DNA from 3 places in the Acidovorax sp. M2(2025) genome. Region 2 is predicted to be linked to each of the others. Evidence: predicted binding sites of a transcription regulator. Region 2 holds the regulator's gene; each other region holds the start of a gene.

Evidence for each region. The regulator NrdR, encoded in region 2, represses ribonucleotide reductase genes. The targets are predictions, from matches to a motif close to CACNANATNTNGTG.
Region 1: ACOYR3_RS19095 (ribonucleoside-diphosphate reductase subunit alpha) is a predicted target of NrdR. The motif match lies at 3,393-3,406, and genes of this name have one in related genera.
Region 3: ACOYR3_RS01550 (ribonucleoside triphosphate reductase) is a predicted target of NrdR. The motif match lies at 2,973-2,986, and genes of this name have one in related genera.

The regions. Positions count from the first base shown of each region.
Region 1 covers NZ_CP186262.1:4,145,789-4,155,570, reverse strand. Annotated here, with positions in the region: gene ACOYR3_RS19100 (ribonucleotide-diphosphate reductase subunit beta) at 1-218, opposite strand, end outside; gene ACOYR3_RS19095 (ribonucleoside-diphosphate reductase subunit alpha) at 354-3,299, opposite strand; gene ampD (1,6-anhydro-N-acetylmuramyl-L-alanine amidase AmpD) at 3,843-4,484, opposite strand; gene ACOYR3_RS19085 (sigma-54-dependent transcriptional regulator) at 4,468-5,997, opposite strand; gene ACOYR3_RS19080 (two-component system sensor histidine kinase NtrB) at 6,009-7,685, opposite strand; gene ACOYR3_RS19075 (PP0621 family protein) at 7,744-7,980, opposite strand; gene ACOYR3_RS19070 (cytochrome C assembly family protein) at 7,977-8,774, opposite strand; gene ffh (signal recognition particle protein) at 8,875-9,782, shown strand, end outside.
Region 2 covers NZ_CP186262.1:3,348,499-3,358,280, forward strand. Annotated here, with positions in the region: gene ACOYR3_RS15515 (transglycosylase SLT domain-containing protein) at 1-19, shown strand, start outside; ZMP/ZTP riboswitch at 83-234, shown strand; gene glyA (serine hydroxymethyltransferase) at 270-1,514, shown strand; gene nrdR (transcriptional regulator NrdR) at 1,533-1,982, shown strand; gene ACOYR3_RS15530 (bifunctional metallophosphatase/5'-nucleotidase) at 2,143-3,981, opposite strand; gene aroC (chorismate synthase) at 4,098-5,195, opposite strand; gene ACOYR3_RS15540 (sensor domain-containing protein) at 5,318-7,555, shown strand; gene ACOYR3_RS15545 (CBS domain-containing protein) at 7,593-8,042, opposite strand; gene ACOYR3_RS15550 (O-acetylhomoserine aminocarboxypropyltransferase) at 8,147-9,457, shown strand; gene ACOYR3_RS15555 (alpha/beta fold hydrolase) at 9,460-9,782, shown strand, end outside.
Region 3 covers NZ_CP186262.1:341,918-351,699, forward strand. Annotated here, with positions in the region: gene ACOYR3_RS01535 (threonine ammonia-lyase) at 1-510, opposite strand, end outside; gene norR (nitric oxide reductase transcriptional regulator NorR) at 624-2,198, opposite strand; gene ACOYR3_RS01545 (hemerythrin domain-containing protein) at 2,352-2,780, shown strand; gene ACOYR3_RS01550 (ribonucleoside triphosphate reductase) at 3,020-5,038, shown strand; gene nrdD (anaerobic ribonucleoside-triphosphate reductase) at 5,134-5,322, shown strand; gene ACOYR3_RS01560 (anaerobic ribonucleoside-triphosphate reductase activating protein) at 5,326-6,039, shown strand; gene ACOYR3_RS01565 (alpha/beta hydrolase family protein) at 6,129-7,373, shown strand; gene recQ (DNA helicase RecQ) at 7,455-9,344, opposite strand; gene ACOYR3_RS01575 (sigma-54 interaction domain-containing protein) at 9,447-9,782, opposite strand, start outside.

The DNA.
Region 1 (9,782 bases), 800 kb from region 2:
CCGTTGATGATGCGCTTGTCGGCCGCGTTGACACGGCGGTGTGCGGCAGCCGATGCGGAGGTCTGCGCGCTGGAAGCGGGCGTTGCGGTGGTGGCCACGGGCTGCAACGACGGGGTCTGAAAAGACAGGGGCGGTTGCCCCGCCTGGCGGTTGTTTTGCAGACCGCCGTCCAGTTGATTTTGCGATGAGGGCTTGACTTCTTCGTCCCAGGTCAACATAGATTTTCCAGTGTTCGGATTATGAAAGCAGTGCTGCGAAAAGAAAAGCACCGAAGCGTTGCGCAGCAAGGATTTGTTGCTTCACAGCACCGTTGCGACGCACCAGGTGCACCCGGTGCGTCGCAGGCGAAACCTTTATTGGCAGGCTTCGCAGGTGGGGTCGTCGATGGCGCAGAACTTGATGTCGGTGGCGGGCAGTGCCGCTGCCTGCGCTGCAGCCGCCGCAGCCGCTGCTTCCAGAGCGCTGGGCTGGGCCTGGGCCGGCGCTGCGGCCTGTGCTGCCGCGCCGCCGTCGTGCCCCGAGGAGACTGCATTGAGCTGGCGCGTGTTCACCGTGCTCATCTCCACGTGGGTGGCGCTTTGCGTGCGCAGGTAGTAGGTGGTCTTCAGGCCGCGCACCCAGGCCAGCTTGTAGGTGTCATCAAGCTTCTTGCCCGATGCGCCGGCCATATAGATGTTCAGGCTCTGGGCCTGGTCGATCCACTTCTGGCGGCGCGATGCGGCTTCGACCAGCCAGCGGGGCTCCACCTCGAAGGCGGTCGAGTACAGGGCCTTGATGTCCTGGGGAACGCGGTCGATGGGGTGCAGCGAGCCCTTGAAGTGCTTGAGGTCCATGATCATCACGTCGTCCCACAGGCCCAGGCGCTTGAGGTCGCGCACCAGGCAGCCGTTGATCACGGTGAACTCGCCCGACAGGTTCGACTTCACGGACAGGTTGCCGAACGAGGGCTCGATCGACGCGTCCACGCCGATGATGTTGGAGATCGTGGCGGTGGGCGCGATGGCCACGCAATTGGAGTTGCGCATGCCGTCCCGGGCGATCTTCTTGCGCAGGGCGTCCCAGTCGAGCGTGGCGGAGCGGTCCACTTCCACATAGCCGCCGCGGGCCTGCGCCAGCAGGTCCAGCGTGTCCAGGGGAAGGATGCCGCGGTCCCACAGCGAGCCCTTGTAGCTGGAGTACTGGCCCCGTTCGCGGGCCAGTTCCGTGGACGCCCAGTAGGCGTAGTAGCAGATGGCTTCCATCGAGCGGTCGGCAAATTCCACGGCCTCTTGCGATGCGTAGGGGATGCGCAGTTCGTACAGGCTGTCCTGGAAGGCCATGAGGCCCAGGCCCACCGGGCGGTGGCGCAGATTGGAGTCGCGGGCCTTGTTGACCGCGTAGTAGTTGATGTCGATGACGTTGTCGAGCATGCGCATCGCCACCGTCACGGTCTTCTTGAGCTTCTCGTGGTCGATCTGGCCGTTCTTCAGGTGCTGCAGCAGGTTGACCGAGCCGAGGTTGCACACGGCGGTTTCGGTGTCGCTGGTGTTCAGCGTGATCTCGGTGCACAGGTTGGACGAGTGCACCACGCCGGCGTGCTGCTGGGGCGAGCGCACGTTGCAGGCGTCCTTGTAGGTGATCCAGGGGTGCCCGGTCTCGAACAGCATGGTCAGCATCTTGCGCCACAGGTCCGTGGCCTGCACGGTCTTGGACGGCTTGATCTCGCCGCGGGCGGCCTTCTCTTCGTAGGCCACATAGGCCTTTTCAAAGTCGGCACCGAACAGGTCGTGCAGGTCGGGCACGTTGGAGGGGGAGAACAGCGTCCAGGTGCCTTTTTCCATCACGCGGCGCATGAACAGGTCGGGGATCCAGTTGGCCGTGTTCATGTCGTGCGTGCGGCGGCGGTCGTCGCCGGTGTTCTTGCGCAGCTCCAGGAACTCCTCGATGTCCAGGTGCCAGGTTTCCAGGTACGTGCAGACGGCGCCCTTGCGCTTGCCGCCCTGGTTGACGGCCACGGCCGTGTCGTTGACGACCTTGAGGAAGGGCACCACGCCCTGCGATTCGCCGTTGGTGCCCTTGATGTGGGAGCCCAGGGCGCGCACCCGGGTCCAGTCGTTGCCCAGGCCGCCCGCGAACTTCGATAGCAGCGCGTTTTCCTTGATGGACTCATAGATGCCGTCCAGGTCGTCCGGCACGGTGGTCAGGTAGCAGCTGGACAGCTGGGAGCGCAGGGTGCCGCTGTTGAACAGCGTGGGCGTGCTGGACATGAAGTCGAACGACGACAGGACTTCGTAGAACTCGATGGCGCGGCCCTCGCGGTCGCTCTCGTTCAGGGCCAGGCCCATGGCCACGCGCATGAAGAACGCCTGGGGCAGTTCGATGCGGGTTTTCTTGACGTGCAGGAAGTAGCGGTCGTACAGCGTTTGCAGGCCCAGGTAGTCAAACTTCAGGTCACGGTCGGCCTTCAGGGCCGCGCCCAGGCGCTGGAGGTCGTACTGCAGCAGGCGCTTGTCCAGCAGCTCGTTGTCCACGCCCTTCTGGATGAACTCGGGGAAGTAGCTGACATAGGCCTCGCCCATGGCGGCCTGGGGCACCTCACGGCCGAGCACCTCGCGCACGATGGTGTGCAGCAGCAGCCGGGCGGTGGCGTAGGTGTAGTCCGGGTCCTTCTCGATCAGCGTGCGCGCTGCGAGGATGGAGGCCTTGTAGACCTCTTCCATGGGCACGCCGTCGTACAGGTTGCGCATGGTTTCGGCCACGATGGGGTCGGCCTTGACGTCCGCGCCCAGGTTCACGCAGGCCGACTCGATCAGCGCCTGCAGGTGCAGGGGGTCCAGGGCGACGCGCTTGCCGCCGTCCAGCACATGCAGCTGGGGGGCGGACTGCGCTTGCGCCTGCTGCTCCACCTGGCGGGCGCGCTCCTGGGTGCGGCGCTCCCGGTACAGCACGTACGCGCGGGCCACCTCATGGTGCTCGCCGCGCATCAGGCCCAGCTCCACCTGGTCCTGCACGTCTTCGATATGGAACGTGCCGCCTGCGGGCCGCGAGCGGACCAGGGCGCGCACAACGTTGTGGGTCAGCAGGTCCACGACTTCCCGCACGCTGGCGGACGCTGCGCCCTGGGTTCCATGCACTGCCAGGAAAGCCTTCATCAGGGCCACCGCAATCTTTTGCGGCTCAAAGGGCACCACCGCGCCGTTGCGCCGGATGATCTGGTAATGCGCCAGGGAGTTGGCTGCGGTGGACGCGTCGGAGGGCGCGGCGGGCGCCTCCGCGGGGGTGGCATGGGCGGGGGAAGGCGTGTTCAAACCAGCTTGCATGGGGAGTCCTCTTCTTTGGGCTGTCTGGGGGAAGTGCGCGCGGACTGCGGGCCGCCATGCCGCGGTGGCTGCGGCGGGCGGTGGTCTGGCGCACACTATATATGGTGTGTCTGATGCGTTCAAGACACTACCGGTAGTGTACCGCCCCCGGCGCTCCGAAAAAGCGAAACAGCATGTACCAGGCGACCAAAGGGCCCTGCCGTGCCGCGCGCCAGGCCGCGGCACGGCTGAAAAAGCGCCCCGCAACCCGCGCCAGCACAGGCTTCGCCGGCGGGTTTGCCCTGCAAAGCGGCGTGCCCTCTGGGGGCAGCGTTTTGTGCGGTTGCACAAAGAAAAAAATCCGGAGCGCGGCGCGGGCGCGACACGCCCGCCAGCATCCCTAGGGATGCTCTGCACGCGTCGTCGCGCCGTGTGCATCTGCGGGCTCGGGCGGTCTGCTGCGTTGCAAATGCTCGCAATAGCTCGGCTATTGCTGCGCTTTGCGTCTTGCAGCCCATCCCGATCCGCAGCGCCCACTTGCCGCTCGATTCGTGCAGAGCATCCCTAGGGTTGTGCCGGGAACGGGGCCCGGACCGCCGCCGGAAAGCGATGGGCCGGCCACTGCAGGCCCGCTTGCAGGCGCGCCCAGTCGAAGCCGGGGCCGGGGTCTTGCTTGCGGCCGGGGGCAATGTGCTCGTGGCCGGCGATGTGCGCGATGGGGTAGCGCTGCTGGATTGCCTGGCACAGCCGGGTCAGGGCCTGGTACTGGGCGGGCTCGAACGGGCCGCCTTCCAGGCCCTCCAGCTCGATGCCGATCGAGTCGTCATTGCATTGGCTGCGCCCGCGGTAGGACGACTGTCCGGCATGCCAGGCCCGCAGGTCGCAATCCACGAACTGCCACACGGCCCCCGAGCGCTCGATGAAAAAATGGGCAGAAACCTCCAGCCCGCGGATGCCTTGGTAGTACGGGTGGGCGTCCCAGTCCAGGGTGTTGGTGAACAATTGTTGAACCGCGCCGGTCCCGTATTCGCCCGGGGGCAGGCTGATGGAATGCACCACGATGAGGTCGATGGCAGACACCGCCGCAGCGGGGCGGGCGCCGTGGTTGGGGGAGTCGAGCCGCGTAGCGCCGCGCAGCCATCCGCCCTGCCATCCCGGCTGCCACGGGCCCGCTGCGGGCATCGCTGCCTCAGCCGGCGTCGTCATGCGCATCCTGGTCGTTGGGGACGGCGATGTTCAGCCGCGCGATGCGGTAGCGGATCTGCCGCAGGCTGATGCCCAGGCGCGCCGCCGTGGCGGTCCGGTTGAAGCCGGACTCGCGCAGGGCGCGCACCAGGATGTCGCGCTCCTGATGGTCCAGCCAGGCCTGCAGATCATTGGGCAGCGGCACCGTGCTGCCGGGGTTGCTTGCCGCCACGGCGTCGGACTGGCCGTGCTGCGGTTCGGCCAGGTACGGCGCATTCGCCGCGGTCCCGGCCGGGGGGCGCGGCTCTGCAGGCTCGGCCCCCCCGGTCCCGCACGGCCAGTCGATGTGCAGTTCGTCGCCGTCGCTCAGGGCGACGGCGCGGTGCAGCAGGTTTTCCAGCTCCCGCACGTTGCCGGTGAGCGGGTGGGCCGCCAGGGCCTGCAGGGCTTGGCCGGACAGCGCCGGGACGGGCAGGCCGGATTCGTGGGCAATGCGCGCGAGCAAGGCGGTGCACAGCACCGGCAGGTCCTCGCGGCGCTCGCGCAAGGGGGGGATCACGATCTCGATGACGTTGAGACGGTAGTACAGATCCTGCCGGAAACGGCCCGCCTGCACGTCGGCCGCGAGGTCGCGGTGCGTGGCGCTGACAATGCGCACGTCCACCGTCTCCTCCTGGGTGGAGCCCAGGGGGCGCACGCTGCGCTCCTGGATGGCGCGCAGCAGTTTGGACTGCATTGGCAATGGCAGGTCGCCGATTTCGTCCAGGAACAGCGTGCCGCCGCGTGCCGCCTGGAAGTAGCCGTCGCGGTCCTGGGTGGCCCCGGTGTAGGACCCCTTGCGCGCGCCGAAGAACTCTGCCTCCAGGAGGTTTTCTGGAATGGCGCCGCAGTTCACGGCCACCAGCGGGCCGTCGGCCCGCTGGCTGCTCGCGTGCAGCGCCTGGGCCACCAGCTCCTTGCCGGTGCCCGATTCACCGTGGATCAGCACGGGCGCCATGCCGCGGGCCACCTTGGCCACGCGCTGCTTGACGTTGAGGATGGCTTCGGAGGTGCCCACCAGCCGGTCCAGGGCGGTGCCGGCCGTGGGCGATTCCACCGCGGCGCTGGCCTGCCGCCCCTGCATGCCGCCGGTGCGGGCCGCCCGCGGCGGCGGCACGCCGCCGGTGCCCTGCACGGCGGACGCGACCACCGAGCGGAACTGCTTGAGGTCGACCGGCTTGGTCAGGTAGTCGAATGCGCCGGAGCGCAAGGCCTCCACCGCGTTCTCCGCCGATCCGTAGGCCGTCATGACCACGCAGCGCTCGCGGCGCTGCTGGTCGCGCAGGTCCTGCAGCAGTTCCATGCCGAACCCGTCGGGCAGGCGCATGTCGGTGATGACGGCGTCGAAGCGTTGGGCCTGCAGCTGGTTGCGGGCCTCCTGCAGGTTGGACGCCGTTTCCACGCGGTAGCCCTCGCGCAGGAGCGTCAGTTCATACAGGGTGCGCAGATCGGGTTCGTCGTCCACGACGAGGATGGAGGCGGCTGGTGCGTTCATGGCAAAAGGTTTCAGACCACGATGGTGTCAAACAGCGTGGCGGCGTCGGTGGGGCGGGTCGTGCGGCGAAAACCCACCGTGAAGGCGTTGCCCCCGATGTCGCCGCGCGGGGTGCTCTGGGTCAGCCGCTGGTAGCTGATGGAGGCGCCGTGGCGCTGGCACAGCTCCCGGCAGATGTACAGGCCCAGGCCGCTGGAGCGGCTTTCGGACGAGAAGAAGGGCTCGAAGAGGTGGCGTTCCACCGATTTGTCCATGGGGGCGCCGTCGCTCCAGACCTGCAGGCTGGCCTGGCCCGCCGCAGAGGTGCGGGTGGTCACCCGCAGGGAGTCGGGCTCCTGGCCCATGTAGCGCAGCGCGTTGTCCAGCAGGTTCACGAGCACGCGCCGCAGGTGCTCCGTGTCGAACTCGACCTGGACCCCGCTGGCTTCCAGGCTCACCACGGCGCGGCGGCGGGCGGGGTCTTGCGCCTGCCAGTCGTTCCAGACCAGGGCCACGGCCTCGTCCAGCGCCAGGGTGGATGCCGGCGCATGGCTGATCTGGTGCTGCACGCGGGCGATGTCCAGCACTTCTTCGGCAATGCGCGCCAGGCGGTCCGCGTTCTGCTGCACCATGTGGGTCAGGCGCTTGTGTCCCGGGTCCTGCAGGTCCTCCTCCAGCAGGGCATTGGCCTGCACGATGGCCGCCAGCGGGTTGCGGATCTCGTGCGCCACGGCCGCCGACATGCGGCCCATGGCGGCGAGCTTTTCCGTGCGCAGCCGCGCTTCCATCTCGCGCAGGTCGTGCAGGAACATCACGCACAGCCGTTCGGTCTGGGCCTGGCGCGCGGCCTCGCGGGTGGAGGTGAGCCAGGTGCGCACATGCAGTCCGGTCGGGCTTTGCCCCGGGTGCAGCAGGTCGACGTCCGCGGTCTGCGAATGCTCCTGCCGGAACGTGCGGCGCGCCAGGATGACCAGGGGCTGCCAAGGAGGTTGCGCGGCCAGGGAGAAGGGCAGCTCGGGCGGGGACCCGGCCGCAAGCAGCTGCAGCCCCGCGGGGTTGGCGATGCGCACGGTGTCGCTTTCGTCCACCACCAGCACGCCGTCGGTCAGGTTCTGGATCACCAGCGCGCTCACCTGCGCCTGCACGCGCGCGGCCATCTGGCTTTGCTGGGCCAGTTCCTGCTCGCGCGCCAGCCGGCTGGCCAGCTGGTGCACGAGGTAGCTCACGATGAAATAGCCGGTGCCGGTCAGCGCGCTTTGCAGGTAGCGGGGCGCATCGTCGCCGGTGGAGCCGGTGGACAACCAGGCGGCCCAACCCAGCAGCAGCAGGGTGACCGCCGCCGTGGTGCCCAGGGCCAGCGTCAGCGAGCCGAGCACGGCTGCCATGAGGATGGGCAGGCCGAACAGCGGCGTGTAGTTCATGCTGCCCGCGTGCAGCAACTGCAGCGCGGAGATGGCCGCCAGATCCACCCCGATGGAGAGCAGCCAGTGCGGGCCGGTGTGCGGCGCGGGCGGTCGGTTGCGCCCCAGCACGCGCAGCACGACCGTGGCCCCGAGGTAGGCCACGCACACGCCCAGCACGGCAGGCTCGGCGGCCTGGTTGACGGCCTGCCCCACGCCCTGCAGCACCACCAGCGCCAGCGCCACCATCACGCGGCCGGTCAGGAACCCGCGCCACAGCCGCAAGAAAGGGGTGTCTGCCAGAGGCATAGGAACGCGGAGACTGAAAAAAGGAAGAAAAGAGTTGGCGATCGGCGCCGGGTCCGGCTCAGGCGGGGCCCCGCGCGCGGTGCTCCGCGCAGCAGTAGGGGCGGTTGCCGGCCATCAGGGCATCGGCCTGGGGAACATGCACGCCGCAGTGCGCGCAGGCCAGCATGGCCTGGGGCAGCGCGGCGGCCGGGGGCCGGGCGGCGTGCCGGGGCGGCACAGGCGCATCCTTGGCGCGGCGGTTGCGCCACATGCCATACGCCACGGCCAGCACCGCCAGCAGCACCAGGTATTTCATGCGCTGCGCCCCAGGACGACTTCCAGCACAAAGCGCGAGCCCACGTAGGCCAGCAGCAAGAGCGCCGAGCCGGTGTACAGCACCCGCACGGCGCTGCGCCCGCGCCAGCCGAACCGCGCGCGTCCCAGGAGCAGGCCTGCGAACGTGACCCAGGAGAGCACGGAGAACACGGCCTTGTGGTCCCAGCGCCAGGCCTTTCCGTACAGCGTTTCTCCAAACAGCCATCCGGCCAGCAGCGTGGCGGTCAGAAGGATGAAGCCCGCAGTCACGAAGCGGAAGGTCAGCCGTTCCAGCGTGAGCAGGGGGATGCCGCTGTGCGGGTCTTCGGCGTGGCGGATGCGCTGCTCCGCGCGGGTCATGAGCCAGGCGTGCACGACGGCGGCGGCAAACAGCCCGTAGCAGGCAATCCCCAGGGCCAGGTGCAGCGGCAGCCAGGCCGAGGCGCTCACATGCAGCGGCTGGCCGGGGAACAGCAGGGCCAGCACGATGGCCAGCGCGCCCAGCGACGCCAGGACCCAGCGCGACTGCATCTGCGGGAACAGCTGCCGCTCCACCGCGTAGACCGTCAGCACGAGCCAGGCCGTCATCGACAGCGCGGGGGCGAAGCCAAAGCGGGGCGCGTCGCCCCACAGGCCCCACACCAGCACCGCGCCGTGCAGCAGCCAGGCCACCAGCAGCGCGTTGCGCGCGGCTGCGGCGCCCAGCTGCCGGGCCGCCGCGGCGGGCACGGCGTATGCCAGGGCAGCGGCCAGGGCCAACAGCCAGCCGATGGGAGAGCTACTCGGTAAAATCATGGCTGACAGTTTAGCCTTTCAGCCCCACCGCCAGCCCCTTGGCGGCCTGCGCCCGCAACCGCCGCGTTGACGCTGCGCAGGCAACACCGGAACTCTCTTTATGGCCTCCGCCCTTACCGACAAACTCACGCGCCTCGTCAAGGAGATGCGCGGCCAGGCCCGCATCACCGAGTCCAACGTGCAGGACATGCTGCGCGAGGTGCGCATGGCCTTGCTGGAGGCGGACGTGGCGCTGCCCGTGGTGCGCGATTTCATCGCGCGGGTCAAGGACAAGGCGCTGGGCCAGGAGGTGCTGGGCTCGCTCAAGCCGGGACAGACGCTGGTGTCCATCGTCAACCGCGAGCTGGCCGCGACCATGGGCGAGGGTATTTCCGACATCAACCTGGCGGCGCAGCCGCCGGCGGTGATCCTGATGGCGGGCTTGCAGGGGGCGGGCAAGACCACCACCACGGCCAAGCTGGCCAAGCACCTGATTGAAAAGCGCAAGAAGAAGGTGCTCACGGTGTCCGGCGACGTCTACCGCCCCGCCGCCATCGAGCAGCTCAAGACGGTGACCCGGCAGGCCGGCGCCGAGTGGTTCCCAAGCACCCCGGACCAGAAGCCGCTGGACATTGCCCAGGCCGCCCTCGACTACGCGCGCAAGCACTATTTCGACGTGCTGCTGGTCGACACGGCCGGCCGCCTGGCCATCGACGAAGCCTTGATGAAGGAAATCAAGGACCTGCACGCGGCGCTGAACCCGGTGGAGACCCTGTTCGTGGTGGACGCCATGCAGGGCCAGGACGCCATCAACACCGCTCGTGCCTTCAAGGAGGCGCTGCCCCTCACCGGCATCGTGCTGACCAAGCTCGACGGCGACTCGCGCGGCGGTGCGGCGCTGTCGGTGCGGCAGATCACCGGCGCGCCTATCAAGTTTGCGGGCGTCTCCGAGAAGATCGACGGGCTGGAAGTGTTCGACGCCGAGCGCCACGCCGGCCGCATCCTGGGCATGGGCGACATCGTGGCCCT
Region 2 (9,782 bases):
CATGCTCTCCGGGCTGTAAGAACGTGTTTACGTTCTAAGAAGCGGCTCAAGACATTCCGGCCGCCGAGGTGTCGGATACACTAGCGGGGTACGCGACTGGCGATAGGCGCTGCATCCACACACAGGATGTTGCCGCTGACGTGGAAACCAGCAAGAAGCCACTTCTTGTTAACCACTGGGAAGCGTGCCGCACGGGCCACCCGCTGCGTTCAGCCGTTCGCCTGGGCAGCCCTTGTTTCAAGGGACACAAGTTCATAGGACTGCCAATCATGTACGACCGCAAAATTCTTGTCGAACAGACCGATCCCGAACTCTTTGCCGCCATCCAGGCCGAAAACGCCCGCCAAGAGCACCACATCGAGCTGATCGCCAGCGAAAACTACGCCTCCCCCGCCGTGATGTGGGCGCAAGGCACCCAGCTGACCAACAAGTACGCCGAGGGCTACCCCGGCAAGCGCTACTACGGTGGCTGCGAACATGTGGACGTGGCCGAACAGCTGGCCATTGACCGCGTGAAGAAGATCTTCGGCGCCGATGCTGCCAACGTGCAGCCCCACTGCGGCGCCTCCGCCAACGAGGCCGTGTTCCTGGCCTTCCTGAAGCCCGGCGACACCATCATGGGCATGAGCCTGGCCGAAGGCGGCCACCTGACGCACGGCATGCCGCTGAACATGTCGGGCAAGTGGTTCAACGTGGTCTCCTACGGCCTGAATGCCAAGGAAGAGATCGACTACGACGCCATGGAAGCCAAGGCCCGCGAGCACAAGCCCAAGCTGATCGTGGCCGGTGCCTCGGCCTACAGCCTGCACATCGACTTCGCGCGCTTCGCCAAGATCGCCAAGGAAATCGGCGCGATCTTCATGGTGGACATGGCCCACTATGCCGGCCTGATTGCAGCTGGCGTGTACCCCAACCCCGTGCCGCACGCCGACGTGGTCACCAGCACCACCCACAAGAGCCTGCGCGGCCCGCGCGGCGGCATCATCCTGATGAAGGCCGAGCACGAGAAGGCCATCAACAGCGCCATCTTCCCCGGCCTGCAAGGCGGCCCGCTGATGCACGTGATTGCGGCCAAGGCCGTGGCCTTCAAGGAAGCGCTGACGCCCGAGTTCAAGGCCTACCAGGAACAGGTGGTCAAGAACGCCAAGGTGGTGGCCGAGACGCTGACGCAGCGCGGCCTGCGCATCGTCAGCGGCGGCACGCAAAGCCACGTGATGCTGGTGGACCTGCGCGCCAAGGGCATCACCGGCAAGGAAGCCGAGGCCGTGCTGGGCGCCGCCCACATGACCATCAACAAGAACGCGATCCCCAACGACCCGGAAAAGCCGATGGTGACCAGCGGCGTGCGCATCGGCACCCCCGCCATGACCACGCGCGGCTTCAAGGAAGAAGAGGCCCGCGCCACGGCCAACCTGATCGCCGACGTGCTGGACAACCCGCGCGACGAGGCCAACATCGCCGCCGTGCGCGAGAAGGTCAATGCGCTGACGGCCCGCTTCCCCGTCTACCGCTGATCCGGCGTTTGAGCTCCCATGAAGTGCCCCTTCTGCAGCCACCTGGAGACGCAAGTCGTTGAAACACGGGTGTCTGAAGACGGGGACTTCATCCGGCGCCGCCGCCAGTGCAGCGCCTGCGACAAGCGCTTCACGACGTACGAACGGCCGGAGGTGAATTTCCCGGCCATCGTGAAGAAGGATGGCCGGCGCATCGAATACGAGCGCGGCAAGCTGCTCGCCTCGTTCAACCTGGCGCTGCGCAAGCGCCCGGTGAGCACCACGCAGATCGACACCGCCATTGAGCGCATCGAGGAAAAGCTGCTCAACCTGGGCCAGCGCGAAGTGCTCTCCAGCCGCATCGGCGAGCTGGTGATGCGCGAACTCAAGAAGCTCGACAAGGTGGCCTACATCCGCTTTGCCAGCGTGTACCGCAGCTTCGAGGACATCGACGACTTCCGCGCGATGGTGGACGAAGTCCGCAAGTAAGCGCTGCGCGCCGCCGGACTGCGGCGCGGCTTCCAGATACTCACTTTTTGATAGCTGCTTGCGCACTATCCACGGGCGCTGGCGGCACTTTTTATCTAAATCTCCGCGCCAACGCCCACGTGCCCGCGCGCCCGCGCGCCCCCGCCCTCCTCCGTGCCGCTCAGTGCGCGGTACGGCCCGCGGACGTGATGCGCCCGGTGGCGGGAACGGCCACCGGGCTGCGGTCCCGGAAGTAGGCCTCCAGCGCGTCCAGGTCCAGCGCACCCACCCTGCGGTCCTGGCCCTGGGCCAGCACGGTGAAATGGTCCCCGCCGCTGTCGAGGTAGCTGCTCAGCACCACGCGCACGGGCATGTCATCGCGCAGCGGCGCGCCGTGCAGCACCATGGCGCTGATGCGTGCGCCGGGCGGCTGCGACAGGTCGTACCGGTACGAAAACCCTTCCGACACCGACAGCACCCGCGGCCGTTGCACGGTGTTGCTGCCGCTGGCGAACTGCTGCTCCAGCACCGCGCGGATCTGCGCCCCCGTGAAGGTCTTCACCACGAGCTGGTTGCCAAAGGGCTGCACGGCGTAGAGCTGCCCGTAGCGCACCAGGCCCTGCTCGTCGGGCACCAAGTCGGCCCGCAACCCGCCGGGGTTCATGAACGACAGCTGGGCGCCGCCGTGCTCCGGCGCCCGCGTGGCGTGCAGCTGCGCATCCGCCACCAGATTGCCCAGCGCGCTTTCGTGCGAAGGCGACGGCGTGCGCCGCAGCGCCCCGGCGGCCTGGCCCACGGGCCGCCGGGCCAGGGGAACGGCCGCGGCGCGGTAGGTTTCGACGATCGACCGCACCTGGGGGTCTGCCGCGAAAGACGGCACCACGGCGGTCATGGGGACCGGGCCCTGCGCTCCGGTAAACGCCTCGCCCTGCACGATGACGTTGCGCGCCACCTTGCGCACCACGCGGCGCGTGCGGGTGTCCACGCGCAGCTGGATGTCGGTGACCAGCGTGCCGTACTGGCCGGCGCTGGTCAGCAGGAAGGGCTTGGCCGGGTTCACGCGGCTGTAGTCGCACACGTACGCCTGGTGGGTGTGGCCCGAGACCACCACGTCCACGGCAGGGTCCAGGCGCTCCAGAATGGGCACGATGTCGCCCGACAGGCCGGCGCAGCTCGTCTCCTGCACGCCGGCCGTGGTGCTGCCGCCCTCGTGGATGACCACGGCGATCACATCGGCGCCCTGGGCCTTGAGCTGCGGCACCAGCGCGTTGGCGGTGGCGGCCTCGTCCTCGAAACGCAGGCCCGCCACCCCGGCCGGGCTGACCATGGACGGGGTTCCGCGCAGCGTGAGGCCGATCATCCCCAGCGTGACCGTGGCCCCGCCTTGCTCAAAGCGCTTGAGCCCGGTGGCCGGCAGCAGCGTGCGGCCGTCTTCCTCCCGCACGGTATTGGCGGCCAGGAAGCCGAACTGCGCGCCCGCGAAGGGCTTGCTGATCTGGCAGGGCTGGCGGGCGGTGAACTTTTCGCAGCCCCCTTGCTGCAGGCGCAGCAGTTCACGCCAGCCGCGGTCAAACTCGTGGTTGCCTACGGCATTGAAATCAATGCGCATGGTGTTGACGGCTTCGATCGTGGGCTCGTCCAGGAACAGCGAGGACACCAGCGGCGATGCGCCCACCATGTCGCCCGCCGAGACCACGGCATGGTGCGGGCTACGGGCCTTGAGGGCCGCGATGGCGCTTGCCAGGTACGCCATGCCGCCCGCGGGCACGGCCACCGGCCCCGCCGGCCCGTTCACCGTGTGCGCCATTCGCGGCGGCTCCAGGTTGCCGTGCAGGTCGTTGAAGCCGATGAGCGTGATGTCGAGATGGTCCGGCCGAGTCACTTCGGGCGCGGGCGACAGAGCCCCGCACCCCGCCAGCAGTACCGCCGCAACGCCCACGACGGCAACGACAGCCCCCCGCGCCGTCCGGCCACACCCTTTGTCCACGCTCCCTGCTGCCCAAGCCCGCCAACGGTTCATGCCCTTCCCCTTTTTCTTTGCTTCTTTGCTACACGCCCTAACAAAAAGGCGCGCATTCCTGCGCGCCCTGACTTGTGGGTCTTGCCGGCCTGTGCCGGCCGCCCCGTGGCCCCGTCTCAGAGAAACGAGGCCTGGATGGGCGGCACCGGCGGCACCACGTCGCCGCACTGCGCCCGGTGGCGCAGCGCGTGGTCCATCACCACCAGCGCCAGCAGGGCTTCGGCGATGGGCGCGGCACGGATGCCCACGCAGGGGTCGTGGCGCCCCTTGGTGACGACTTCGGTGCTGTTGCCGTGGATGTCGATGGACTGGCGCGGGCTGATGATGGAGCTGGTGGGCTTGATGGCGATGCTCACCTCGATGTCCTGGCCGGTGCTGATGCCCCCCAGCACGCCGCCCGCGTTGTTGCTCTGGAATCCCTGCGGTGCCATCGAGTCGCCATGCGTCGTGCCGCGCTGCGCCACACTGGCGAAGCCCGCGCCGATCTCCACCCCCTTGACGGCATTGAGCCCCATCATTGCGTAGGCGATGTCAGCGTCCAGCTTGTCGTACAGCGGCTCGCCCAGCCCCACCGGCACGCCCGTGGCCTGCACCCGGATGCGGGCGCCGCACGAATCGCCGGCCTTGCGCAGGGCATCCATGTAGTCTTCGTACGCGGCCACATCGGCCACGGGGGCGAAGAAGGGGTTGCGCTGCACGTGGTCCCAGCTCTCGAACGGGATGGGCATTTCGCCCAGCTGCGTCATGCAGGCGCGGAACTGCACGCCGTGGCGCAGCGCAAGCCACTTCTTGGCCACGGCCCCGGCCGCGACCGTGGGGGCCGTCAGGCGGGCGGACGAGCGCCCGCCGCCGCGCGGGTCCCGGATGCCGTACTTGTGCCAGTAGGTGTAGTCGGCATGGCCCGGCCGAAAGCTCTCGGCGATGTTGCTGTAGTCCTTGCTGCGCTGGTCGGTGTTGCGGATCAGCAGGGCGATGGGCGTTCCGGTGGTCTTGCCCTGGTACACGCCCGACAGGATCTCCACCGCGTCAGGCTCGTTGCGCTGCGTCACGTGGCGGCTGGTGCCCGGGCGGCGGCGGTCGAGGTCGGCCTGGATGTCGGTCTCCTCCAGCGGCATGCCGGGCGGGCACCCGTCGATCACGCAGCCGATGGCCGGGCCGTGGGATTCACCAAAGTTGGTGACTGCGAATAGGGTTCCAAAGGTATTGCCGCTCATGGCGCGGGATTATCCCAGAGCAGCCGCCGCCAACAGGCCCGGCGCCCGCACCGCCATGCCACAAACGCGCTTGGCACGCACGCAGGCGCTTGCTAGCATGCAGCACCCACTTCGGGACGTCCATGCCGCCCTCTTCCCCGCAACCGCCCGCCCCTCCCCTGGCTCCGCGCAACAGCGTCCCCCTGCCGCCCCCGTTGGGGGATGCGCCGCTGCGCAGCGCCCTGGACGCCAGCGACAACGCGATCGTGCTGAGCAACACGGCCAGGCGGGTGGTCTATGTGAACGGGGGGTTCACGCGCCTGTTCGGATTCGGCGCGGGCGAGGTGCTGGGCCGGTACCTGAGCGACGTGCTCCTGGGCCCGCACTCCGACCCGGGGCTGCTGGGCGACATCCGCAGCGGCTTGCAGGCCCAGGGGTACTTCCATGTGGAGACCCTGCTCTACAGCAAGTCCGGCCAGCCCCGCTGGGTGTCGATGATGATCAACGCCTCCGACGAAGCCTCCGGCGGGCCGGGCGGCAGCATCACCGTGCTCACGGACATCACGCTCACCAAGATGCACGAGGTGCTGCAAAAGCGCGTGCTGGAAGGCATGGTCAACGAACTGCCGCTGACCGACCTGATGGCGCTGGTCTGCCGCGAGGTGGAGCGCATCGCCCCCGAGGTCACGGCGTCCATCCTGGCCGTGGATGAACAGGGCCTGCTGCACCCGCTGGCCGCGCCCAGCCTTCCCGCAGACATCTGCCGGGCGCTCGACGGCGTGCCCATCGGCCCGAGCGTCGGCTCGTGCGGCACGGCCGCCTACCGCGGCGAGCCTGTGGTCGTGACGGACATTGCCACCGATCCGCTGTGGGCGGACTACCGTGCCTTGTTCGCACCCAGCGGCATGCGCGCCTGCTGGTCGAGCCCCATCAGCGACCACCGGGGCAAGGTGGTGGGCACCTTCGCGTTCTATTTCCGCGAGCCCCGGGGCCCGGACGCGCTGCACCACCGGCTGGTGGACGTCTGCCTGCACCTGTGCGCCGTGGCCATCGAGCGCCACTCCACCCGCCAGCGCATCCACCAGCTGGCGTTCTTTGACGAGCTTACCGGCCTGCCCAACCGCGCGATGTTCCGTACCAGCGCCGAGCGCGCGCTGGCCGGCTTGCACCAGGACAGCCTGCCCGGCGCGCTGCTGTTCATCGACCTGGACCGTTTCAAGCAAGTGAACGAGACCCAGGGCCATGCCGCCGGCGACGCGCTGCTGTGCGAGGTGGCCAACCGGCTCACGCAATGCCTGCGCGCCCGCGATCTGGTCGGGCGCCTGGCGGGCGACGAGTTCGTGCTGCTGCTGTCGGACTGCGCCACCGACCAGGCCGTGCAGGCAGCGCACCGCCTGCTGGAGGAACTGGCCCGCCCCATGGAGATTTCCGGCCAGGCGCATGTGTGCCGGGCCAGCATCGGCATTGCCATGTTTCCAGAGGACGGCGACGGCATCGACACGCTGCTGCGCCATGCGGACCAGGCCATGGCCCAGGCCAAGAGCGACCACCTGCACAGCCTGCAATTGTTCAGCGCCGAGATGAACCGTTGCGCACAGGAGCGCGCGGCGATGGAGCGCGCCCTGCGCCAGGCGCTGGCCGCCCGCAGCCTGCGCCTGGAGTACCAGCCGCAGGTCCTGAGCTCGTCACCGGCCACGCTGCACGGCCTGGAAGCCCTGGCGCGCTGGCAGCACCCGGACTGGGGCATGGTGCCGCCCAGCCAGTTCATCCCCGTGGCGGAAGAGGCGGGCCTGATCCACGAGCTGACGCTGTGGCTGCTGGACGAAGCCTGCGGCCAGCTGGCCGCCTGGCGCGCTGCGGGGCATGGGATTCCCTGCGTGGCGGTCAACCTGTCGGGACGCAGCTTTCACCAGGCCGAGTTTGCGCAGCAGGTCTGCGCCGCGCTGGAGCGGCACGGGCTGCGCCCCCAAGACTTGCTGCTGGAGATCACCGAGAGCGTGATGATGGACGCGCGCCCCGTGACGCGCGCCAACATCGAAGCGCTGCACCAGAAGGGCTTCAAGCTGTCGCTGGACGACTTCGGAACGGGCTACTCCAGCCTGAGCTACCTGCACCGCCTGCCGATTTCCGAGCTGAAGCTGGACATGGCCTTTGTGCGCGACCTCACCACCAGTTCCACCGCCCGCGCGCTGACCGTCTCGGTGCTCAGCATCGCCCACAGCCTGGGCATGGTGGTGGTGGCGGAGGGGGTGGAAACCCCGGGCCAGCAGCAATGGCTGCAGGCGCACGGGTGCCCCGTCATGCAAGGCTATCTGTTTGGCAAGCCCATGCCGCCCGGGGACGTGGCAGACTGGCTGCGCACCGCCCGCGGCGGCGCCTGAGCGGGCCCACGGGTCGGGCACTGCAGCGCGCTGCGGTTCAGGGCGCGGTCTTTTCCTCAGGCCAGTCGCGGATGTAGGCCTTGAGCATCTTGTTCTCGAAGTTCTGGCTGTCCACCACGGCCTTGGCCACGTCGTAGAAGCTGATCACGCCCATGAGCATGCGGCGGTCCATCACGGGCATGTAGCGGGCATGGCGGTCCAGCATCATGCGGCGCACTTCGTCCATGTCGGTTTCCAGCGTGCAGGTCAGGGGCGCATCGTCCATGGCCGTGCGCACCAGCATCGTGCCCACGCTGCCGCCGTTCTTGACCAGTGCCTGGATGACTTCGCGGAAGGTGAGCATGCCCACCAGGTCGCCATGCTCCATCACCACCAGCGAGCCGATGTCCCGCTCGGCCATCACCGCCACCGCACCCGACAGCGGCTCGTCCGGCGTAGCGGTGTAGAGGGTGTTGCCTTTGACGCGAAGAATGTCGCTGACTTTCATGGTGCTGGGTCTCCGAGGGGGCAGCGGCGCGTGCCGCAGTCTGAATGATCGACGGGAATATAGCCCACAATCCCCGCTGCACTGACAACATGGGAGACACCCCGATGCCCGGCTATTCCGACCCCGGCTTTGACACGCTGGCGCTGCACGCAGGCGCGAGCCCCGACCCCGCCACCGGCGCACGCGCCACGCCCATCCACCTGACCACCTCGTTCGTCTTCGAGTCCAGCGACCACGCGGCCTCGCTGTTCAACCTGGAGCGCGGCGGCCATGTGTACAGCCGCATCAGCAACCCCACCAACGCGGTGCTGGAGCAGCGCGTGGCGGCGCTGGAGAGCGGCGTGGGCGCCATCGCCACCGCCAGCGGCCAGGCCGCACTGCACCTGGCCGTGGCCACGCTGATGGGCGCGGGCAGCCACATCGTGGCCAGCACGGCGCTGTACGGCGGATCGCAGAACCTGCTGCACTACACGCTCAGCCGCTTCGGCATCGAGACCACGTTCGTGAAGCCCGGCGACATCGACGGCTGGCGCGCTGCGGTGCGCCCCAACACCAAGCTCTTCTTTGGCGAAACCGTGGGCAACCCCGGCCTGGACGTGCTGGACATCCCCACCGTATCGGCCATCGCGCACGAGGCTGGCGTGCCGCTGCTGGTGGACTCCACCCTCACCTCGCCCTGGCTCATCAAACCGTTTGAACACGGCGCCGACCTGGTCTACCACTCGGCCACCAAGTTCCTCTCGGGCCACGGCACGGTGGTGGGCGGCATCGTGGTGGACGGCGGCAGCTTCGACTGGGACGGCCCGAAGTCGGCCGGCAAGTTCGCCGAGCTGACGCAGCCCTATGACGGCTTTCACAACATGGTGTTCACCGAAGAAAGCACCGTGGGCGCCTTTTTGCTGCGCGCACGGCGCGAGGGCCTGCGCGACTTTGGCGCCTGCATGAGCCCGCACACGGCCTGGCTGATCCTGCAAGGCATCGAGACGCTGCCGCTGCGCATGGAGCGGCACATGCGCAACACAGAGAAGGTGGTGGAGTTTCTGGCCGCGCAGCCCTTCGTGGCGCGCGTGGGCCACCCGCTGCTGGAGTCGCACGGGAGCCACGCATTGGCGCAAAAGCTGCTGCCGCGCGGCGCGGGCTCGGTGTTCAGCTTCGACCTGAAGGGCAACCGCGAGCAGGGCAAGAAGTTCATCGAAACGCTCAAGGTCTTCAGCCACCTGGCCAACGTGGGCGACTGCCGCAGCCTGGTGATCCACCCAGCCAGCACCACGCACTTCCGCATGAGTGACGACGCGCTGGCGGGTGCGGGCATCCGCCAGGGCACGATCCGCCTGTCCATCGGACTCGAAGACGCCGACGACCTCATCGACGACCTCAAGCGCGCGCTGAAAGCGGCAGAGAAGGCGGGGGCCTGACCATGCACATCCAAGTCAACGGGGCCGCCATCTACTGCTACACCGGCGGCAAGGCCTTCGATGCCGCCAAGCCCACCGTGGTGTTCATCCACGGCGTGCTCAACGACCACAGCGTGTGGGCCCTGCAAAGCCGCTACATGGCCCACCACGGCTGGAACGTGCTGGCCATCGACCTGCCCGGCCACTGCCGCAGTGGCGGCGATGCGCCCGCCACGGTAGAGCAAGGCGCGGACTTCATCGGCGCCCTGCTGTATGCCGCGGGCGTGCAGCGCGCGGCGCTGGTGGGCCACAGCTGGGGATCGCTCATCGCCATGGAAGCCGCCGC
Region 3 (9,782 bases), 1.9 Mb from region 2:
GTCCAGATCCGGCTGCGCGGCCAGCATCTCCAGCGCCACCGTGCCCTGGCCGGCGGCGATGGCCTCATCGTCGTAGGGGTGCACGAACGTGAGGCCCTGGCGCTCGGCCAGCGCATAGGCGTGCTGCCGCGCTTCCTCCAGCGTGTCGCCGTGCAGAACCACCTCGGCGCCAAAGCCGCGCGTGCGCTCCACCTTCACGCCCGGGGTGAAGCGCGGCATCACGATCACCGCGCGCAGGCCCAGGCGCTGCGCGTGGTAGGCCACGCCCTGCGCGTGGTTGCCCGCGCTCATGGCGACCACGCCCCGCGCCCGCTCGTCGGCCGACAGCTGCGTGAGGCGGTTGTAGGCGCCGCGCTCCTTGAACGACGCGGTGAACTGCAGGTTTTCAAACTTCAGGAACACCTGCGCGCCCACGATCTGCGAGAGCGTCTTGGATTCCACACAGGGCGTGTCCAGCACCTGGCCTTGTAGGCGGGCGGCGGCGTCGCGGATGTCTTGGAGGGTGAGCATGGCGCCATTGTGGCCCAGTCCCGGGAGCGCGCCGCCGCCGCGAAGGTCTGTGAAGAAAAATGGCCTCTGGCGCCCGCCAGTCAAGCGCAAAAAGCTATAAAAATAGTAGCAAACTACTTGAGCCCGAGCCGCCGTGCCAGCTTGTGCAGGTTGCTGGCGTCCACCTCCAGCATCCGCGCGGCCTGGGCCCAGTTGCCCTGGCAGCGGCCCAGCGCGGCGCTGATGTGCGCGCGCTGGCAGGCGTCCACCACGTCCCGCAGGGGACCGGGGGCCGTGCCGGTTTCGCCCGCCGGCGGGGGCGGCGCGGGCGGGCGCGCGGGGGTGGCGCCAGCCGCCGCGGGGGGCACGGCCGTGTTGGACTCCAGGTCGAGCAGCGCCGGCTCCAGCGTCACGATGTCCGCCCGGTTCACCCCGCTGCGGCTCAGCGCCTTGAGGGCGGCGCGGCTGATCACGTGTTCCAGCTCGCGGATGTTGCCGGGCCAGGCATAGCGGCGCAGCGCCTCCTGGGCGGCGCTGGACAGGCGCAGGCTGCGCAGGCCCAGCCGGGCGCGGTTGAGCTCCAGGAACCGGCCGGCGATCAGCAGCACGTCGTTGCCCCGCTCGCGCAGCGGCGGGATGGGCACGGGGTACACCGACAGGCGGTGGTACAGGTCGGCACGGAAGGCCCCGGCCGTCACCTGCTCGCGCAGGTTGCGGTTGGTGGCCGCGATCACGCGGACATGGACGCGGCGGGGGCGGTCGGCGCCCAGGCGCTGGATTTCGCCGTTCTGCAGCGTGCGCAGCAGCTTGGCCTGGACGGGCAGGGGCAGCTCACCCACCTCGTCCAGAAACAGCGTGCCGCCATCGGCGGCCTCGAAGCGGCCGGGGCGGTCGGTCACGGCGCCGGAGAACGCGCCGCGCACATGGCCGAACAGCTCGCTCTCCGCCAGCGACTCGGGCAGGGCCGCGCAGTTCACATGCACCAGCGGCTTGCTGCGGCGGGGCGACTGGCGGTGCAGCCGGCGCGCAAACAGTTCCTTGCCCACCCCGGTCTCGCCCAGCAGCAGCACGGGCAGGTCGGAGGCGGCCACCACATCCAGCTCGTGCAGCAGGCGCAGCAGCGGGGCGCTCTGGCCCACGATCTCCTGGTCGGCGTCGCCGCCGACGGCGCCGCGCTCGTCGTCGCCAGCGCGCAGGGGCGGGGTGGTGCGCAGGGCCTGCACCTCGCGTTCCAGCCGGGAGATGCGCACCGCGGCCTCGGCCAGCACGCGGTAGCCGGCCAGCGCGGCGCGTGCGTCTTCGCCGAAGGTGCCGGTCTGCAAGGCGTCCAGGGTGAGCACGCCCCAGGGCTTGCCGTCCACCTCCAGGCGCGTGCCCATGCAGTCGTGCACGGGCAGGGGCTCGCCCACCAGCGTGTCCAGCAGGCCGTCGTACGGGTCGGGCAGCTGGCTGTCGTGGTGAAAGCAGGTCACCTCGCCGCGCGCCAGGATGGCCGCCAGCCGGGGGTGCTGGCTGACGGCAAAGCGCCGCCCCAGGGCTTCGGGCACCAGCCCGTCCACCGCCACGGGGCGCAGGTGGTCAGCCTCCAGCTGCAGCAGCGCCACGGCCCCGCAGCGAAAGCGCGCCCGCAGGTGGGCCGCCAGCCGCTGCAGGCGCACGGCCTGCGGCAGGTCGGTGGCCAGGTCTGCGAGCACGGGGTTTTCAAGCATGGTGCATATTACCCTGGTGTGGTGAAAAACACCTTGATTGGCGGGGTGAAAAACACCTGCCCTGCGCCAAGTCCTTGATTCGCAAGGGCACGCCGGCTGGCCCGCGGCTTGCGATACCCGAAAGCCCTTCACCGCCGCACCGCGCTTTTCCTTATGAACCTCGACAAATTCAAGCACCAGCACACGGACATCCTGCGCAGCATCGCCACGCTGCGGGCGCTGGCCCACGCGGGCGTGGAAATCCATGCCGGCTCCATCGCCCAGGGCATCGTGGCCATGAGCGGCACCATCAAGCTGCACCTGGCCGTGGAAGACCAGGTGCTGTACCCCGCGCTGCAGCGGGGCGGCAATCCCGACCTGGCGCGCATGGGCCGCCAGTACCAGAGCGAGATGGCGTCCATCGCCAGCGCCTACGACGCCTTTGCGCGGCGCTGGAACACCGCCGAGAACGTGCGCCGCGATCCGCAGGGCTTCCGCGAAGAAGCCAATGCGGTGCTGCGCCGCGTCTTTGAACGCATGCAGCGCGAGGACCGCGACTTCTATCCCCGCATCGAGGAGGAGGAGACGGCCCACTGCGCCTGAAGCGCCTCTTCGGTCCCTGCGGCCGCGGCCCGCGCATCCCCTGAGCACCTTGCGCACGCTCGCCTGAATCCATCGGTAGGGCCTGACGGCACCTTCCTTCTGCCGGCCTTCTGGGCCGGTTTTTTTTTGCCCGCGTGGGGTGCGCGTTTGTGCGGGATCAAACTACCTATAGTGTTTGATGGGTATCGTGAACACCATAGGTAGTGTTTTCAACCGTTTTACGAAGATCGGGCTTTTCCATGGCGTCCACCCTTGTCTGCCTGCCGCGCGAGGTCATCGACCGCAACGGCCAACGGGCTCCCTTTGATGCCGACCGCATCCGCGCGGCGCTGCGGCGGGCCGGTGCCGCCACGGGCGAGTACGGCGAGGACGAGGCGCAGCTGCTGGCCGCGCAGGTGACCAAGGTGCTGATCCACCGCTTCCATGGCGAGGCGCCCACCATCGAGCAGATCCAGGACGTGGCCGAGCAGACGCTGATCGCCGCCAACCACCTGGCCACGGCGCGCGCCTATATCGTCTACCGCGAGCAGCACGCCACCCTGCGCGCCGACCGCCAGGCGCTGGTGCACGTGGAAAGCTCCATCAACGAATACCTCACCCGCGCCGACTGGCGCGTGAACGCCAACGCCAACCAGGGCTACTCCCTGGGCGGGCTGATCCTGAACGTGGCGGGCAAGGTCACGGCCAACTACTGGCTCTCGCACGTGTACACGCCCGAGATCGGCGAGGCGCACCGCAGCGGCGACATTCACATCCACGACCTCGACATGCTCAGCGGCTACTGCGCTGGCTGGTCGCTGCGCACGCTGCTGCACGAGGGGCTCAACGGCGTGCCGGGCAAGGTGGAGGCCGGGCCGGCCAGGCACATGAGTTCGGCCGTGGGGCAGATCGTGAACTTCCTGGGCACGCTGCAGAACGAGTGGGCGGGCGCGCAGGCGTTCTCGTCGTTCGACACCTACATGGCGCCCTTCGTGCGCAAGGACGGCATGGACTATGCCGCCGTGCGCCAGTGCATCCAGGAACTGGTCTACAACCTCAACGTGCCCTCGCGCTGGGGCACGCAGACGCCGTTCACCAACCTCACCTTCGACTGGACCTGCCCCGAAGACCTGCGCGAGCAGGTGCCCGTGATCGCGGGGCAGGAGATGCCCTTTGCGTACGGCGACCTGCAGGCCGAGATGGACCTCATCAACCGCGCCTACATCGACGTGATGACCACCGGCGACGCCAAGGGGCGCGTGTTCACCTTTCCCATCCCCACGTACAACATCACCCAGGACTTTCCGTGGGAGAGCGAGAACGCAGAGCGGCTCTTCGACATGACGGCCAAGTACGGGCTGCCGTACTTCCAGAACTTCATCAATTCCGAGCTGGAGCCGAACATGGTGCGCTCCATGTGCTGCCGATTGCAGCTTGATTTGCGCGAGCTTTTGAAGCGCGGCAACGGCCTGTTCGGCAGCGCCGAGCAGACGGGCAGCCTGGGCGTGGTGACCATCAACTGCGCGCGGCTGGGCTACCTGCATGCGGGCGACGAAGCGGGTCTGTTCACCGCGCTGGACCGCTTGCTCGAACTGGGCAAGCAGAGTCTGGAGACCAAGCGCAAGCTCATCCAGCGCCTGATGGATGACGGCCTCTTCCCCTACACCAAGCGCTACCTGGGCACCTTGCGCAACCACTTTTCCACGCTGGGCGTGAACGGCATCAACGAAATGGTGCGCAACTTCACGGGCGGCGCGCAGGACATCACCAGCGACTGGGGCCATGCCTTCGCGCTGCGGCTGCTGGACCATGTGCGCGAGCGCATGGCGCAGTTCCAGGAAGAAACCGGCCACCTCTACAACCTGGAGGCCACGCCCGCCGAAGGCACCACCTACCGCTTCGCCAAGGAAGACAAGAAGCGCTGGCCTGCCATCCTGCAGGCGGGCACGGCCGAGCAGCCGTACTACACCAATTCGTCGCAGCTGCCCGTGGGCTTCACCGACGACCCGTTCGAGGCGCTGCAACGGCAGGAGGCCCTGCAGGGCAAGTACACCGGCGGCACCGTGCTGCACCTGTACATGGGCGAGCGCATCTCCAGCGGCGCCGCCTGCCGCGAGCTGGTGAAACGGGCGCTCACGAACTTCCGCCTGCCCTACATCACCGTCACGCCCACGTTCTCCATCTGCCCCACGCACGGCTATTTGGCCGGCGAGCACAAGTTCTGCCCGCGCTGCGACGAGGAGCGGCTGCAGGCCAAGCGGCGGCGCCTGGCGGCCTGACACAAGTCTTTAAGCAAAAAAGGCTTTCGGCGCTTGCGTGGCAAGCGCCGAAAGCTATCAAAACAAAAGCATTTTCAACCCCAAGGAGTTTTTCCATGCGTCCTCTTTCCACTCCCGAGTCCGCGGACCTGGCCGCCGTGCAGCTCACCGACGCCGAGCGCCAGCCCTGCGAAGTCTGGACCCGCGTGATGGGCTACCACCGCCCCGTGGCCAGCTTCAACACCGGCAAGCAGGGCGAGCACCACGAACGCCAGTTCTTCACCGAGCCCGCGCGCGGCCGCTAGGGCATGGCACGCTCCGCCCCGGCCGAGGCCTTGCGCATCGGCGGGCTGACGCCGCTCACCACCATCGACTTTCCCGGCAAGCTGGCGGCCGTGGTGTTCTGCCAGGGCTGCCCCTGGCGCTGCGGCTACTGCCACAACCCCGGCCTGCTGGACGCCGCGCAGCCCGGCGCGCTGGGCTGGGGCGACGTGCTGGCCTTGCTGCGCCAGCGGCGCGGCCTGCTGGACGGCGTGGTCTTCTCGGGCGGCGAGCCGCTGGCCCAGGCCGGCCTGCCCGATGCGCTGGCGCAGGTGCGCGCCCTGGGCTTCGCCACCGCGCTGCATACCGGGGGCATGTACCCCGAGCGCCTGGCCGCGGCGCTGCCGCTGCTGGACTGGGTCGGGCTGGACGTGAAGGCGCCCTGGGCGCGCATGGCCGCCGTCACCGGCGCGCCCGGCAGCGGTGAGCGGGTGCGCGCGTCGCTGGCGCTGCTGCTGGCCAGCGGCGTGGCGCACGAGTGCCGCACCACCTGGCACCCGGGCCTGTTCCCGCAAGAGGAACTGCAGGCCCTGGGCACGGAGCTGCGCCACCTGGGCCTGCGCGACTGGGTGCTGCAGCCCTGTGCCGACCCGCGCCTGCCCGGCAGCGCCCCCGCCGCCCGGCAGGCGCTGCAGCAGGGCGTGGCCCAGGCCCTGCCCGGGCTGGCAGGGGCCGTGGTGCGCGGCGGACCGGCGGTGTGAGCCGCTGTCTGTCAACGATCTTTTCCAGGCCCTGCGCGGCGCGGGCGCGCCCTTATCCTCATCGCACTGTCGAGTGAAGGAGAAAACACATGCAATGGCGCGCGATGCCCCTGGCCCTGGGGATGCTGGCGTTGGCCCTGACCGGCTGCGGCGGGGGTGGCGGAGACAGCGATAGCAGCAGCGACGGGGGTGGCGGGACCACGCCCGTGCCTTCAGAGCCGTCCACACCCTCCACGCCATCCGGGCCGTCCGTGCCATCCACGCCGCCCCGCCAGCAGGGGCAGTTGCTGTCGGCCCAGAGCCTGTCCGAGATCGGTGTCGACTCCTTCACCGCCGCGGTGGCCGCGGGCACGGGCCGCATTCCGCCCCTGCAGCCGCGCTACAGCGTTGCCACCTACCGCCTGACCTACCTCACGCGCGACGCCGACGGCGCCCTGGTGGAAGCCTCCGGCCTCGTGGCCGTGCCCAAGAAGGCCGCAGGCGCCGCCGCCAGCCCGGTGCTGGGCTACCAGCACGCCACCACGTTCACCAATGCGGAAGCGCCCTCGCTCAACCTGGCGCCCAGCGAGCCGCCGCTGGTGCTGGCCTCGCTGGGCTACATCGTCGTCGCGGCGGACTATGTGGGCTTTGCGCACAGCAACGCCTCGGCCCACCCCTACCTGCAGTCGCAGGCCACGGCCCGCGCCGTGCTCGACATGCTGGATGCCGCCCAGCAGTGGCGCCGCGCCGCGCAGGTGGCCGACAACGGCCAGCTGTACCTGCTGGGCTACTCCGAAGGCGGCTATGCCACCATGGCCGCGCACCGCGAGATGGAGCGCTCCCACAGCCCGCTGCTGCCGCAGCTGCGTGCCACGCTGCCCGCGGCCGGCCCGTTCGACATGCAGGTGACCCTGGACACCCAGCTGGAGCGCGTGCGCGACGAGTACCCCGCCGTGGGCTGGATGCTCAGCCCCGGCGCGCTAAGCCACCTGGGCTCCACCGTGCGTGACGAAGTGCGCCGCCTGCTGCTGCGCGCCCTGGTGCCGGCCGATGCCGACGTGCGCTACGACGCGCGCTTCCTGGACACCTACCTGGCCGACGACAAGGAGACGCTGCGCGAGCAGAACAGCGTGCACTGGGGCTGGACGCCGAGCGTGCCGGTGTACCTGTTCCACGGCCGCGACGACGCCACCGTGCCGTTTGCCGCCTCCGTGTCGGCCTACGACACCCTGCGCGCCAGCGGCGGCGCGCCGGTCAGCTTGCGCGAATGCAATAGCGTGGTGCCCAGCGGCCACACCGCCTGCGTGCCCGAGTACTTCGGCTATGCGCTGGCGGTGATGGGCACGGCCCCCTGACCTTGCGACCGAGTTGACCGTGCTGACCGCACCCCGGCCCGGCACGGCGCCGGGCCCCTTCGCCGCCGGCCGCCCCGGCGGTTACCCCTGCACCACCCGCAGCACGTCGGCGCCGTAGGCCTCCAGCTTCTTCGCCCCCATGCCGCTGATGCCCTGCAGGTCGTCCAGCGTGGTGGGCGCGCGCTCCGCAATGGCGGCCAGCGTGGCGTCGTGGAAGATCACGTAGGCCGGCAGGTTGTGCTCGCGTGCCACCTCGGCGCGCCAGGCCTTGAGGTTGATGAAGCGCACCTGCGCGTCCGGGCCCAGGTTGGCGGCGGCGGGCGGTGCGCTGCCCTTGCGGGTGCGCGTGCTGCTGCGCTTGGCCGGCGCGGCCGCGGTGGCTTCGCGCAGCTGCACCGGCACCTCGCCGCGCAGCACGGGGCGCGAGCCTTCGGTCAGGCTCAGCGTGTCAAAGCTGTGCCCGCTCTCCAGCATGACCTTCTGCAAGCCCACGGCCCCGGTGGCCAGCAGCTGGCGCAGCACGCCGCGCAGCTGGGGTTCTGAATAATCCTTGCCCACGCCGAAGGTGGACAGCTTGTCGTGCCCGAACTGCTTCACCTTCTCGGTGTCCTTGCCGCGCACGATGTCCATGATGTGGCCGGTGCCGAAGGTCAGGCCGCTGGCCTGCTGCACGCGGTAGATGGTGGACAGCAGCTTGCGCGCGGCATCGGTGCCGTCCCACACGGCAGGTGGATTCAGGCAGTTGTCGCAGTTGCCGCAGGGCGTGGAGTGCTCGCCAAAGTAGCCCAGCAGCCGCACGCGCCGGCAGTCCGTGGCTTCGGCCAGGGCCAGCAGCGCATCGAGCTTGCCGCGCATCACCTGCTTGAACTCTTCGCTGGCAGGGCTCTCGTCGATCATGCGGCGCTGGTTCACCACGTCCTGCAGGCCGTAGGCCATCCAGGCGTCGGCGTTCAGCCCGTCGCGGCCCGCGCGGCCCGTCTCCTGGTAGTAGCCCTCGATGTTCTTGGGCATGTCCACGTGGGCCACAAAGCGCACGTCGGGCTTGTCGATGCCCATGCCGAACGCGATGGTCGCCACCATCACGATGCCTTCCTCGCGCAGGAAGCGGTCCTGGTTCTGCTGGCGCACCTCGGCAGGCAGGCCCGCGTGGTAGGGCAGGGACTTGAGGCCCGCGTCCACCAGCGCGGCTGACATCTCCTCCACGCGCTTGCGCGACTGGCAGTACACCACGCCCGCGTCGTCCGGGTGCTCGCGCTCGATGAAGCGCAGCAGCTGCGCCAGCGGCTCCTTCTTCTCTTCGATGCGGTAGCGGATGTTGGGCCGGTCGAAGCTGCTCACGAAGTGCTGCGCGCCCTCCAGCTGCAGCCGCTCCACGATGTCGGCGCGCGTCAGCGCATCGGCCGTGGCCGTGAGCGCGATGCGCGGCACGCCGGGGTAGCGCTCGTGCAGCACGGTGAGCGCGCGGTACTCGGGCCGGAAGTCGTGGCCCCACTGGCTCACGCAATGCGCCTCGTCGATGGCAAAGAGGCTGAGCACGCCCTGCTGGTACAGGTCGTCCAGCAGGCCCAGGAAGCGCGGGGTGTTCAGCCGCTCGGGGGCCGCGTACAGCAGCGTGATGCCGCCCGTCTGCAGGCGCAGCTCCACGTCGCGCGCCTCGTCGTAGCTCAGCGTGGAGTTGAGAAACGCCGCCTCCACCCCCGCCTCGTGCAGCGCGCCCACCTGGTCGTGCATCAGCGCGATCAGCGGCGACACCACGATCGCCACGCCGCGCCCTTGCTGCTGGCGCACGATGGCCGGCACCTGGTAGCACAGCGACTTGCCGCCCCCCGTGGGCATGAGCACCAGCGCATCGCCGCCTGCGATCACGTGCTCGACGATGGCCTGCTGCGGGCCACGGAACTGCTCGTAGCCAAAGACGTCCTGCAGGACGGCGTGGGCGGGCGAAGGGGAGGAGGACGGACGGGCGGACAAACGGATGCTCTGAAATTGATAGCTGTCAGCGCTTGTCTATAAGGCGCTGGAGGCCATTTTTGCTTAAAACTGCGGGGCCGGGCCCGCACGCTGGCAAAGCGCCTATTGTGCGCTGGAGCCGCCGCCCAGCCGCAGCGCCTTGAGCCGCCGGTACAGCGACCGCTCGCTGATGCCCAGCTGCGCGGCCAGCGCCGCCTTGCTGCCCTGGTGGCGGGCCACGGCGGCCAGGAAGGCCTCGGTCTCGGCCGCGTGCAGGGTGCGGGGTGCGGCGGCCGGCGGCAGCGCCGGGGACGCAGCCGGGGCCCTGGAGCCCGCGCGCAGCACCAGCGAGGCCGCCAGCGCCGTCTCCACCTGCGCGGCCGGGGCCACATCGCCCTCGCACAGCAGCGTCAGCCGTTCCAGCACGTTGCGCAGTTCGCGGATGTTGCCCGTGAACGG